DNA from 2 places in the Rhizobium sp. TBD182 genome. Region 2 is predicted to be linked to the other one. Evidence: riboswitches for the same ligand, from Rfam matches in the RefSeq annotation. Region 2 holds a riboswitch; the other holds the start of a gene.

Region 1 (6,052 bases), on a different contig from region 2:
TCCCGCACTATTTCCAATGTCGCGAATGGCGGCCCTGTGCATTTCTCGCTGAAAAGCGGAAAAGCCATCGTGCTCGCCCGCCCTTATGATCTGACCGGAGCCTGACGCCTTGGCACCCCCAATTTTGAAACTCGATGACATCAAGCTGACCTTCGGCGTGACCCCGCTGCTCGACGGCGCCAATCTTCAGGTGGAGCCGGGCGACCGCATCTGCCTTGTCGGACGCAACGGTTCGGGCAAGTCGACCCTGATGAAGATCGCCGCCGGTCTGGTCGAGGCGCAGTCGGGCGAGGTTTTCCGTCACCCCTCCGCCACCATCCGTTATCTGGAACAGGCGCCGGATTTTGCCGGTTACGACACCGTGCAGGCCTATGCCGAGGCGGGGCTGGGACCTGGCGACGATCCCTATCGCGTTACCTATATTCTCGAGCATCTGGGCCTGACGGGACAGGAACATCCGGATACCCTGTCCGGCGGCGAAGCGCGGCGTGCGGCCCTTGCCCGCGTCATGGCGCCTGAACCCGATATTCTCATGCTGGACGAGCCGACCAACCATCTGGACTTGCCCACCATCGAATGGCTTGAAGGCGAGTTGCAGCAGACGCGTAGCGCGCTGGTGCTGATCTCGCACGACAGGCGTTTTCTGGAGAAGGTTTCGACCTCGACCGTGTGGCTGGATCGCGGCCAGTCCCGCCGTCTCAATCGCGGTTTTGCGCATTTCGAGGAATGGCGCGACAAGGTGCTGGAAGAGGAAGAGCTGGAGCAGCACAAGCTCGGCAAGGCCATCGAGCGTGAAGAACACTGGATGCGTTACGGCGTGACCGCGAGACGAAAGCGCAACATGCGCCGCGTGGGCGAGCTTCAGGCAATGCGTGCGGACTATCGCGGCCACAAGGGACCGCAGGGCAGCGTGCAGGCGACGGCTGCGGAGGTGCGGGAATCCGGCAAACTGGTCATCGAGGCAGACGCAATCACCAAGTCTTACGGCGAGCGCGTGATCATCGCGCCGTTTTCGCTGCGGGTGCATCGCGGTGATTGCATCGGTCTCGTCGGGCCGAACGGTGCCGGCAAGACAACGCTTTTGAAGATGCTGACCGGCCAGCTTCAGCCCGATAGTGGCACGGTAAAGCTCGGCACCAATCTGGAAATCGCGACGCTTGATCAGAAGCGTGAGGATCTCAATCCAAACGATACGCTCGCTCATTACCTCACCGACGGTCGCGGCGACAATTTGCTGGTCAATGGCGAGTTGAAACATGTGACGGGTTACATGAAGGACTTCCTGTTCCAGCCGGAACAGGCCCGCACGCCCATCCGCAACCTCTCCGGTGGTGAGCGCGCCCGTCTTATTCTTGCGCGCATTCTGGCGCGGCCTACCAACCTGCTGATCCTTGACGAGCCGACCAACGATCTCGATATCGAAACGCTCGATCTGTTGCAGGAAATCGTTGCGGGCTTTTCCGGCACGGTCATTCTCGTCAGCCACGACCGCGACTTCCTCGACCGTACCGTCACCTCCACAATCGCGCCCGCCAATCCGGACCAGCCGGATGGACGCTGGATCGAATATGCCGGCGGCTATTCGGACATGATGGCGCAACGCAAGGGTGCTGCGGAAGAAAAGCGCAAGGCGGAGAAGCAGGAAAAGGCAAAGACCGCCCCTTCCGCCTCCGCGTCGCAGGACCCTTCAAAGGCCAAGGGCAAGCTTTCCTTCAAGCAAAAATTTGCGCTCGAAAACCTTCCAAAGGAAATGGAGAAGGCGCAGGGCGAAATCGCCAAGCGTGAGCAGCGCATGGCCGATCCCAATCTGTTCACCAAGGACCCGGCTACCTTCAATACGCTGGCGCAGGAAATGACGAAGCTGCGCGAAAAGCTCGAAGCCATGGAAGAGGAATGGCTGGAGCTGGAGATGCTGCGCGAGGAAATTGAAGGGTGACTTGGTCGCGATTTCTTGACTGAGGTCTCATCCACCTTTGACAGGGAGGCGGAATTGCCGTTTCCTGTGCGGGTTCGGAGGAGTTCAGAAAATGCGCATGATCTTCGTCAATCTGCCGGTCAAGAATATCGAGACATCGAGAAGCTTCTTCACGGCTCTCGGTTTCACATTCAATCCGGAATATTCGGATGACCGCACGCTCTGCATGATCGTTGAGGAGAACATCTTCGTGATGCTTCTTCAGGAGGAGCGTTTTCGTGATTTCATCAATGGCGATATCGCCGACGCCACACGCAGCACCGAGGTCCTGACCTGTCTCACAGCGGGAAGCCGTGAGGAAATCGACCGGATGATCGAAACGGCGCTCGCCTCGGGCGGCAGCAGCTGGAAACCGGTTCAGGATCACGGTTTCATGTATGCCGGTAGTTTTCAGGATCCCGACGGCCATGTCTGGGAACTGGTGCACATGGTGCAGCAGGCCTGACGGCAGCCATCTTGCCAATCAGAGACAGCGGGACTACATCATCATCTTGATCTAACGGGGTGTCTTTTGTGCTTGCGTGCAAAAGGCTGAGAGGCTTGCCAACCCGAAGAACCTGATCCGGTTCATACCGGCGGAGGGATTAGACGGCTTAAGGCAAGCGGCTATTTCCCTTTTCGTTTTTTGAGGAGATACCCGTGCGCCGTCGTCTTTTCCTGAATTCCCTCGTTGCCGTTTCGTTGTTTCTGCCCGGTATTGCCACTGCTCAGGACAGACAGGAACTGACCGTCTACACCTATGAAAGCTTCGTTTCCGAATGGGGTCCCGGCCCCAAGGTGAAAGAGGCCTTCGAGAAAGTGTGCAATTGCACGGTCAATTTCGTCGGTGTGGCGGATGGCGTGGCGCTGCTCAACCGCCTGAAGCTTGAAGGGGCGGGTTCGAAGGCGGATGTCGTTGTTGGTCTCGACACCAATCTGGTCGCGGAAGCGAAACAGACCGGCCTCTTCGATATCAGCGGTATCGATGCATCGGCGGCCAAGGTGCCGGGCGGTTACAAGGACGACATTTTCGTCCCTTACGACTACGGTCATTTCGCCGTTGTCTATGACACGCAGACGATAAAAAATCCGCCGACGAGCCTGAAGGATCTGGTGGACGGCGATCCTTCACAGAAAATCGCCATTCAGGACCCGCGCACCTCCACGCCGGGGCTTGGCCTGCTGCTCTGGGTGAAGTCCGTTTACGGCGACAAGGCACCGGAAGCCTGGGCGAAGCTCCGGAAGCGCATTCTCACCGTCACGCCGGGCTGGTCGGAATCCTATGGCCTTTTCACCAAGGGTGAGGTGCCGATGGTGCTCTCCTACACCACGTCGCCTGCCTATCACATGGTCTCGGAAAAGACGGATCGCTATCAGGCCGCGGGTTTTTCCGAGGGGCACTACATCCAGATCGAGGTTTCCGGCCTTCTCAAAAACGCGCCGCACAAGGAACTGGCGAAGCAGTTCCTCGCTTTCACGCTCACATCAGGATTTCAGGATGCCATTCCGGAAAACAACTGGATGATGCCGGTCGCGGCAACGTCCACGCCCCTGCCCGAGGCATTTTCCAAACTCGTCGTACCGCAGAAGACCTTCCTGATGGACCCGGAAGAGGTGGCCAAGAACCGCAAGGCCTGGATCGACGAATGGCTTGCGGCCATGAGCATGAACTGAGCGAGAGGCACGCCCGCGCATGATGCTGCGTCGCGACTACAGATGGTCGATCATTGGCGGAACGGCGGCGTTTGCCGCCGTTTTCCTGTTCATGGCGCTTGCTGTCTCAGCACTACTGTCGTTCGATGCCGGTACATCCGCCGCCGGAATCGTGGATGCCTACACGCTGCGAATCCTGCGCTTCACGCTCTATCAGGCAACGTTGTCCACTGTTCTTTCCATTGTTCTCGGCCTGCCGGTGGCGCTTGCGCTCTCCCGCAGACAGGATTTTCCCGGGCGGATTTGGATTATCAGGTTGATGGCTGTGCCGATGGGGCTGCCGGTCATCGTTGGTGCCTTCGGCATCATCACGATCTGGGGCAGGCAGGGTGTTTTGAATATTGCCCTTGTTTTTGCCGGTGCGGAGCAGCCCTTCAGTATTTACGGCCTCTCCGGCATTCTCATCGCCCATGTGTTTTTCAATCTGCCGCTTGCGGTGCGGCTGATGCTGGCCGGGCTGGAGCGGATTCCGGGCGAATATTGGCGGATGGCGGCAAGTCTTGGCATGGGGCCGGTTTCGGTTTTCCGCTTCATCGAGTGGCCGGCCGTCTCGCGGCTTGTTCCCGGTATTGCCGGGCTTGTCTTCATGCTTTGCGCCACCAGCTTCACGCTAGTGCTTCTGCTGGGCGGTGGACCGGCGGCGACGACACTTGAGGTCGCAATCTATCAGGTGTTGCGGTTTGATTTCGATCCGCAACGGGCAATCGCGCTTTCGGTTTTGCAGATTGCAATCACAGCAGTTCTGCTCGGCCTTCTTGCCTTTTTGCCATCGCCCGAGGCGGAAATTGCCTCGCTTGGCCGCCCTGTTCGCCGTTTCGACGGCAAGCGTGTTGGCGCGCGCCTGTGGGACGGAGCGGCAATCATTTTTGCGGTTCTGCTGGTCGGCCTGCCGCTTGTTGCCATAACCGTCTCGGGTTTGGGGGCCGATCTGCCGCGTCTTTTGTCAGCGCCGATCTTCCTGCGTGCAGCGGCGACCAGCCTTGCAATCGCTGCGTTCTCCGCAACTCTCGTCGTGCTCTGCTGCTTTGCGATCATCGGTGCGCGACAGGCCGTGGGTTCCAAACGGCACGCGGCTCAGCCCTTGCGCCTTTTGTCCGCCACGCTCGGGGCGGGGTCATCGCTGGTACTGCTGGTGCCGCCCGTCGTGCTGGGAAGCGGGTGGTTCCTGTTGCTGCGGCCCTTTGGAGATGTCAGTTTTTACGCTCCCGTTCTCGTGGCACTCATCAACATGCTGATGGCGTTGCCGCTTGCCATGCGGGTGCTGGAGCCAGCCTTCACCAGCCATTTTTTACGCACGTCCCGGCTTTCCGCCAGCCTTGGGCTTCAGGGACTGACGCGGCTGCGGTTCGCCGATCTGCCGGTTCTGCGGCGGCCGCTGCTGATGGCATTTTCCTTTGCCATGGCCCTGTCGCTCGGTGATCTTGGGGCGGTCGCCCTGTTCGGATCGGAAAATTTCATCACCTTGCCATGGCTGGTCTATAGCAATATGGGCAGCTACCGCACCAATGATGCCGCCGGATACGCGTTCATCCTTGGCGTCGTCTGCCTGCTGCTTGCCGCGGGCGGCGTTTCACGGCAATCCCAATCAGCAAGGGCGAGCATATGACGGGTGACGAATTTGCCGTGGGGCTGGACAAGGTCAGGCTGCGGCTCGGAACGCAGGATTTCGATCTCGATTGTACATTCCCGCAAGGCCAGATGACTGCCGTCGTCGGTGCATCCGGTTCTGGCAAGTCGACGCTCCTCAATCTCATCGCCGGTTTTGAATTGCCCGATTCCGGGCGCGTCCTGATCGGCGGGCGGGACATGAAGGCGCTCGATCCTTCCGAACGACCGGTCTCCTCGATCTTCCAGGATAATAATCTTTTCGCCCATCTCGATATCTTCACCAATGTCGCGCTCGGCATCAGCCCCGGGCTGAAGCTGCGGGCGGAAGACAGGCAGAGGATCGACGTGGCGCTCACACGCGTTGGTCTTGCGGGTTTTGACAAACGTTTGCCGGGCACGCTTTCCGGCGGGGAAAGGCAAAGGGCGGCGCTGGCGCGTGCGCTGGTCCGGAAAAAACCTGTCATGCTGCTGGACGAGCCTTTCGCGGCGCTAGATCCGGGGCTGCGGGCGGGCATGACCTCCCTGCTTCTCGACTTGCATGCCGAAACAAAAAATACGGCGATTATTGTCACGCACCATCCAGACGACATAAAAAAGCTGGCGCAGCGGGTGGTTTTTCTTGATCGTGGCCGCGTTGTCTATGCTGGCTCGACCACAGATTTCTTCGCCACACAAAATGTGAAGGCGGTCGACAGTTTTCTGAACGGCTGATCGCCTTATTTTCGACGCGTGCCGCTGGCAATCGCTTTAGATAACTTCAATGGCGTTAATTTGCAC
Region 2 (6,052 bases):
CGCTCGACCGCCAGACGGAGGATTTTCTCAACAGGTTTGAGAACGCGGTGCGGCGTTATCCAGAAATCCGCGAATGTTACCTGATGACGGGCGGGTCGGATTATTTCCTGCGATGTGAGGCGGAAAGTGCGGGCGATTTCGAGCGCATCCATAAGGAGATTCTGTCGAAGCTGCCGGGTGTTTCGCGGATTCATTCGAGTTTTGCGATCAGGAATGTGCTGGCGACGCCGAAGGCGCGGTGAAGGCGGATGCGCAGAGCGTGGGGCTCACCCCCCTCTGTCCTGCCGGACATCTTCCCCTCAAGGGGGGAGATCGGGTGAGGTTTTCGCCTCGGTCCCCATTAACGTCGGTATCGCGATCTCGTCCGCCAACTAAAACGCCCGGGGCAGGCCACTTGTCGATCTCCCCCCTTGAGGGGGAAATGTCCGGCAGGACAGAGGGGGGTAAGCCCTACGCTCCACTCTAACCTTCACTCCCACCACCGATAAAAATGATGCACCGGTCCCCGACCGTTCCCGACGGCAAGCCCCCGACCAGCGTTAAGCGCCCCATTCAGATAGTCCTTCGCAAGACCAACCGCCTCACGCAATTCACAACTCTTGGCCAAATGAGCCGTAATCGCCGCCGCCAGCGTGCAGCCGGTCCCATGGTCGTTTTTCGTGTCAACTCGCGTAGCGGAAAGCGCCTGCACGGTGCCGTCTGCAAACAGATAATCCGTACTCTGCGGCCCGTCGCCATGGCCGCCCTTGATGAGCACGGCTTTCGCGCCCACCTTTAGGATCATCTCGGCCTGACGGGTGATCTCCGCCTCGGTGTCTGCAATAGGCAAGCCGGTGAGAAGCGCTGCTTCAGGCAGGTTCGGCGTGACGATGGTGGCGAGCGGCAGCAGGTCGCGCCGTAATGTCTCGATCGCATCCGCATGCAACAGACGGTCGCCGGAGGTCGCAACCATCACGGGGTCGAGCACCACCGGCTGGGGCTGCTGCCGAAGCCTTGCAGCTATGGCCGCGATGGTTTCGATCCGCGATACCATGCCGATCTTCACCGCATTGACGGCAAGATCGGAAAAAACAGCGTCCATCTGCGCGACGATGGTGGCGACGGAAATATCCTCCACTGCCGTCACACCTTTGGTGTTCTGGGCGGTGATGGCGGTGATGACGCTGGCGGCATAGGCGCCGAGTGCCGAAAAAGTCTTGATGTCGGCCTGAATGCCCGCGCCGCCGCCGCTGTCTGAGCCGGCGATGGTCAATGCGATTGCTGTCATGGCTGTCTCGCTTTCAGCGCTGCATCGACTGCCGCGCGGAAGTCCCTGGTTGTGCTGGCAATATCGTTTGCGCGGAAGATTGCAGAAATGACGGCGACACCATCCGCACCGGCGGCGATGACGTTCGGCACGCGGGCAAGATCGATACCGGCGATGGCGCCCACCGGCATGCCCGGCCGCAATTCGCGGAGCAGAGTGCGGAGCGTCGTAAAGCCGTCGAGGCCGACAGGCTTGTCTGGATTGACCTTGGAAACGGTTTCGAACACGCCACCAATGCAGGCGTAATCGGCGGGCATGGAGGCCGCCCGCTCGGCATCGGCGCGGTTCTTGACGGTGAGGCCGATGATCGCCTTATCTCCAAGGATGCGTCTGGCGGTTTTGGCATCCATATCATCGGCGCCGAGATGCACCCCGTCCGCGCCAGAGGCGAGCGCCACATCCACCCGGTCGTTGATGACCAGCGGCACGCCCGTGCCGGCAATGGCTTCGCGAATTGCGCTGGCGTTTTCGATCATCTCCCGCGTGGAGGCGTGTTTGTCGCGATATTGGAGAATGGTCGCGCCGTTGAGTGCGGCCGCCAGAGCAAGCTCGCCCAAGGGCGCAACATCGCCGAGGCTCGCATCGACCAACGCGTTGAGACGGTAATCAACCTTGTTCATGCTCAATCCTCGCATCGTTTATTATGTCTTCGCCGGAAATTTCTGAAAGCACATCGAGAAATGCCGGCTCGAATGTGCCGGGGCCTTTGGCGTTTTTCGCTGCCAGTTCGGCTGCGACACCCGTGATGGCGAGGGCGGCGGCGGCGGCCGTCAGTGCGTCTTTTTCCACCGCCATGAAGGCGGCGATGACCCCACCCGATAGGCAACCCGTGCCTGTCACCTTCGCCATCCACGGGTGACCGTTGACGATTCTGACACTCCTTGTGGCGTCGCGCAGGTTATCGACAGGTCCGGTCTCTATCCTGATGGCGTTCGGAACAGCACCGATCAGGCTCATCTCAGCGCTGTTGCCGCGCACGATGGTGGGTCCAAGCGAGATCAGGTCACGCGCGAACGCCAGTCGCGATGGCGAATAGTCGCAATGCACGGGGTCCAGAATCCACGGCTTGCCAGCCGCGCGGGCGATCTCGACGGCAAATCGAATGACTTTTCGCCGGTCGGCGTCGAGCGTGCCGAGATTGATCGTTACCGCATCGGCTTTCGTGACGAAAGCACCGATTTCTTCGAGTGAGGTTGTCATCGAGGGTATGCCGCCGACAACGGTAATGCCGTCCGCGGTGAATTTCTGTACCACGGTGTTCATCAGGCAATGCACGCGCGGGCGCGTCTGCCTTACCCTTTCGAGGATCTCTGCGGCCTTCGCCGCAGTCGGAAAACTGTTTGCCATGGTTATTGCAACTCCACGGCAATGTCTTCCGCCGCCGGCGCCCGCTTGATCAGTTGCATGTCCTGCATGAAGGTGCCGAAGCGTGTGTAGCGGGTGCGATCGAGTGCGGCTGGACGTTTGGCGAAACGCGGCAGCGTATCGAAAAACGCCTGCTTGTTCAGCCCGTCGTCAAGGTTCGGATAGGCCTTGATGAAAAGCTGCCAGGATTCTTGCGGGTGGTTGGTGATGAAAATAGCAGCCTGCTCAACGGCCGAGAGAAAACGCGGCAGGCGGCTATCTTTCACGAGATCACGATGGGTGACGAAGATGAGCTCGTCATAGGCGGGCACGCCATGTTCCTCGGGGAAGAACGAGCGGCCTTCGTGGCCTTCAAGCTTCATCTGCGTCAGTTCGAAATTACGGAAGCCGCCAAGCGTGGCATCGACCTTGCCGGCGATCAGGGATGGCGAGAGTGAGAAATTGACGTTGACCAGTTCAACATCGTCCTTTGTCAGTCCCTCCTTCTCCAGCATGCGCTTCAGCATCGCATCCTCGAAACCGGAAACCGAGAAGCCGACCTTCTTGCCTTTCAGGTCCTTCAGGCTCTTGATCGGCCCGTCGGCCAGAACGGTGACGGTGTTCAGCGGCGTTTCGACCAGCGTGCCGAAACGGACGAGCGGCAGCCCTGCATCGTGGTCGAGATAGAGGTTCGGCTGGTAGTGTACACCGATATCGGCCTGCTTTGCCGAGACCAGACGCGGTACGGCGGATGGGTCTGCGGGCGGGATCAACTCGACCTCCAGCCCTGCATCGGCGAAAAGGCCGCGTTCCTTGGCAATCACCATCGGGGCATGGTCCGGGTTCACGAACCATTCCAGCAACACGGTAAGCTTGTCGGCCGCCTGCGATTGCACAGGCGAAAGCACGCTTGCTGCCGCGACGACGAGGGAAAGAAGAGTTCGTTTCATGGTGCCGAAAGTCTCCGCAAATGTTTGAAAGGAATGAGATGGTCTGTTTCTTTGGCCCAGGGGGCGAGGTTGGCCGTTGCCCGGTCGACGACAAGCCGCAGCAGCACCGCCATGAGGGCGAGAATGGTCATGGCGGCGAACATTGTGTCGGTCTGCATGCGGGCATTGGACTGGATCATGACAAAACCGAGCCCGGCGGAGGCGCCCACCCATTCGCCAATGACCGCGCCGAGCGGGGCGAGCGGAGCTGCGACCCTCAGCCCGGAAATGAGTGAGGGAAGCGCCAGCGGCACACGCAGCCGGGTGAGGATTTGCCAGTGGCTCGCCTCTGTCAGCGAGGCGGCATCGAGGATTGTCCGATCCGTGCGATTGAGGCCGTCGGTGAAGGCTGAAGCGACGGGGAAAAAGATGATGATCGCCGTCATGACAACTTTCGAGGCCATGCCGAAACCGAACCAGAGTACGAGAATGGGGGCCAGCACGAAGACCGGAAATGCCTGCAACACGAGAACCATGGGCCAGACGAGGCGGCCAAAACGCGGGACGGCGGCAATCGTAAAGGCAACGAGAATGCCGGCGGCAATGCCAGCCGCAAGCCCGACAGCCATTTCACCTGATGTCACCATGGCCTGTCCGAACAGGAAGGCTGGCTGGCGCAGGAGTGCTGCGGCAACATCGGCCGGCGAGGGCAGGATGTAGCGGGGCGGTGCAAGCAGCCAGATGCCCAGCTGCCAGACAATCAGAATAAGAACGACGCCCTTCAGCGCATGGGAGGCACGCATCGGCCGGGGCTCAGACGCAGCCGTACCGTATACGAAGGGAAGGATGTTTCATCATCATCGTTCGGTCTCCAGCTGTGGCGATCACGGAGATCCGGGCAAAGCGGAGAAGAGAAAGGGCAGTACCGCAAACGCGCTACAGTTTCCGTTCCTACGCCGGCATGACCCGGATCAGGTTCAAGGGTCCGGCTCATCGCCATCTCAGCACCGTCAGGTGCTCCCCTCGGAAGAGACTGTTTTGCTAGGAGGGTTTTGAAGTAATGTCAACGTTGAAAGTTAACGAGAATATTGGCGAATTTGCCGCGAACATATTAGTTGTCGATTATATTAAGTTTATCAAAAATTAGTTATTTATTGAAACCGCTTTTCAATTCCGCTGTATTAGCTTCAGCTCCCAGATTGGTTGGGGGCGAACTTGAAAAACTTCTGGCGAGAGAAATCTGGAAATTTTGGCATTCTGACCGCGCTGCTCATGGTGCCTCTGTGCGGGGCTGCCGGTGTGGCGCTCGATATTACGCGCGGCATGTCGGTCAAAGCCGATCTGCAGCAGGCGGCGGATTCCGCGGCTCTGGCGGCAGTCGCCGATATGTCCGCAAGTGTTCAGGCGGCAAAGAAGATGTCGGGGGACGGTGTCATTCCCGTCGGCAATGAAGAAGCCCGGGCATTCTTCGATGGCAATCAGCGCGGCGACGCGGACTACACCATTACCTCTGTCGATGTCTCGGTGATCAAGCACGGCAATGTGGTCGAGTCGTCCGTCAGCTTCAAGGCGTCGGTCAGCACGACCCTCTCAGGGCTTCTGGGGAAGGATTTCGTTTCGGTTGCCGGCACGGCCACGGCCAAATACGAAACGGAAACCTTCAGCGATTTCTATCTTCTGCTTGATAATACGCCCTCCATGGGAGTGGGCGCGACACCCACGGATGTTGCCACCCTGGTTGCGAACACTGGCGATAAATGCGCTTTTGCCTGCCACATCGTGAAGGACGGCGTGGCAGACCCGAACAGCTATTACTTCAAGGCCAAGAAACTCGGGGTTACGACGCGTATCGACGTGGTTGCCAAGGCAACCGCCAGCCTGATGGACACGGCAAAGTCCACGCGCAAAAGCAGCAATCAATATCGCATGGCCGTCTATACCTTCGGGGAACGGGCGGAAGATACCAAGCTGCTTGAGGTCGTTTCGCTGACATCGGATCTGGACGCAGCAAAGAAAAAAGCTGGTGAAATCAACCTTATGTCAATCCCCTATCAGGGATACAACAACGACCAGCAAACAGATTTCGACCGGGCACTGATCCAGATTGGAGATAAGGTCGGCAGTTCGGGCACGGGCGCAAGCTCGGCGAACCCGGATAAGGTTATTTTCTTTGTTTCAGACGGGGTGGGCGACAGTTACAAGCCGTCCTCCTGTACGAAAAAACTGACGGGAGGCCGCTGTCAGGAGCCGATCGACATCAAAGACTGTACGAAACTGAAGGAAAAGGGTTTTCGTATCGCGGTGCTTTATACCACCTATCTGCCGCTGCCGACGAATGACTGGTATAATAGCTGGATCAAGCCCTTTCAGGCGGAAATCGGCTCACGCATGCAGAGCTGCGCTTCCCCGGGCCTGTATTTCGAAGTCAGCCCCTCCCAGGGCATCAGTGACGCGATGACGGTGCTGTTCAAGA

The links. Region 2 has a riboswitch for thiamine pyrophosphate ahead of T18_RS09405 (ABC transporter permease). Riboswitches for the same ligand answer to the same signal wherever they lie in the genome.
Region 1: linked by a shared signal. The riboswitch ahead of thiB (thiamine ABC transporter substrate binding subunit) and the one ahead of T18_RS09405 (ABC transporter permease) in region 2 are both predicted to bind thiamine pyrophosphate.

The regions. Positions count from the first base shown of each region.
Region 1 covers NZ_BDLN01000004.1:195,437-201,488, forward strand. The annotation lists gene T18_RS15060 (thiamine diphosphokinase) at 1-105, shown strand, start outside; gene T18_RS15065 (ABC-F family ATP-binding cassette domain-containing protein) at 110-1,936, shown strand; gene T18_RS15070 (VOC family protein) at 2,028-2,420, shown strand; TPP riboswitch at 2,466-2,576, shown strand; gene thiB (thiamine ABC transporter substrate binding subunit) at 2,615-3,628, shown strand; gene thiP (thiamine/thiamine pyrophosphate ABC transporter permease ThiP) at 3,648-5,273, shown strand; gene T18_RS15085 (thiamine ABC transporter ATP-binding protein) at 5,270-5,986, shown strand.
Region 2 covers NZ_BDLN01000002.1:131,508-137,559, reverse strand. The annotation lists gene T18_RS09435 (Lrp/AsnC family transcriptional regulator) at 1-242, shown strand, start outside; gene thiD (bifunctional hydroxymethylpyrimidine kinase/phosphomethylpyrimidine kinase) at 470-1,267, opposite strand; gene thiE (thiamine phosphate synthase) at 1,264-1,926, opposite strand; gene T18_RS09415 (hydroxyethylthiazole kinase) at 1,913-2,653, opposite strand; gene T18_RS09410 (ABC transporter substrate-binding protein) at 2,656-3,600, opposite strand; gene T18_RS09405 (ABC transporter permease) at 3,597-4,382, opposite strand; TPP riboswitch at 4,511-4,613, opposite strand; gene T18_RS09400 (TadE/TadG family type IV pilus assembly protein) at 4,795-6,052, shown strand, end outside.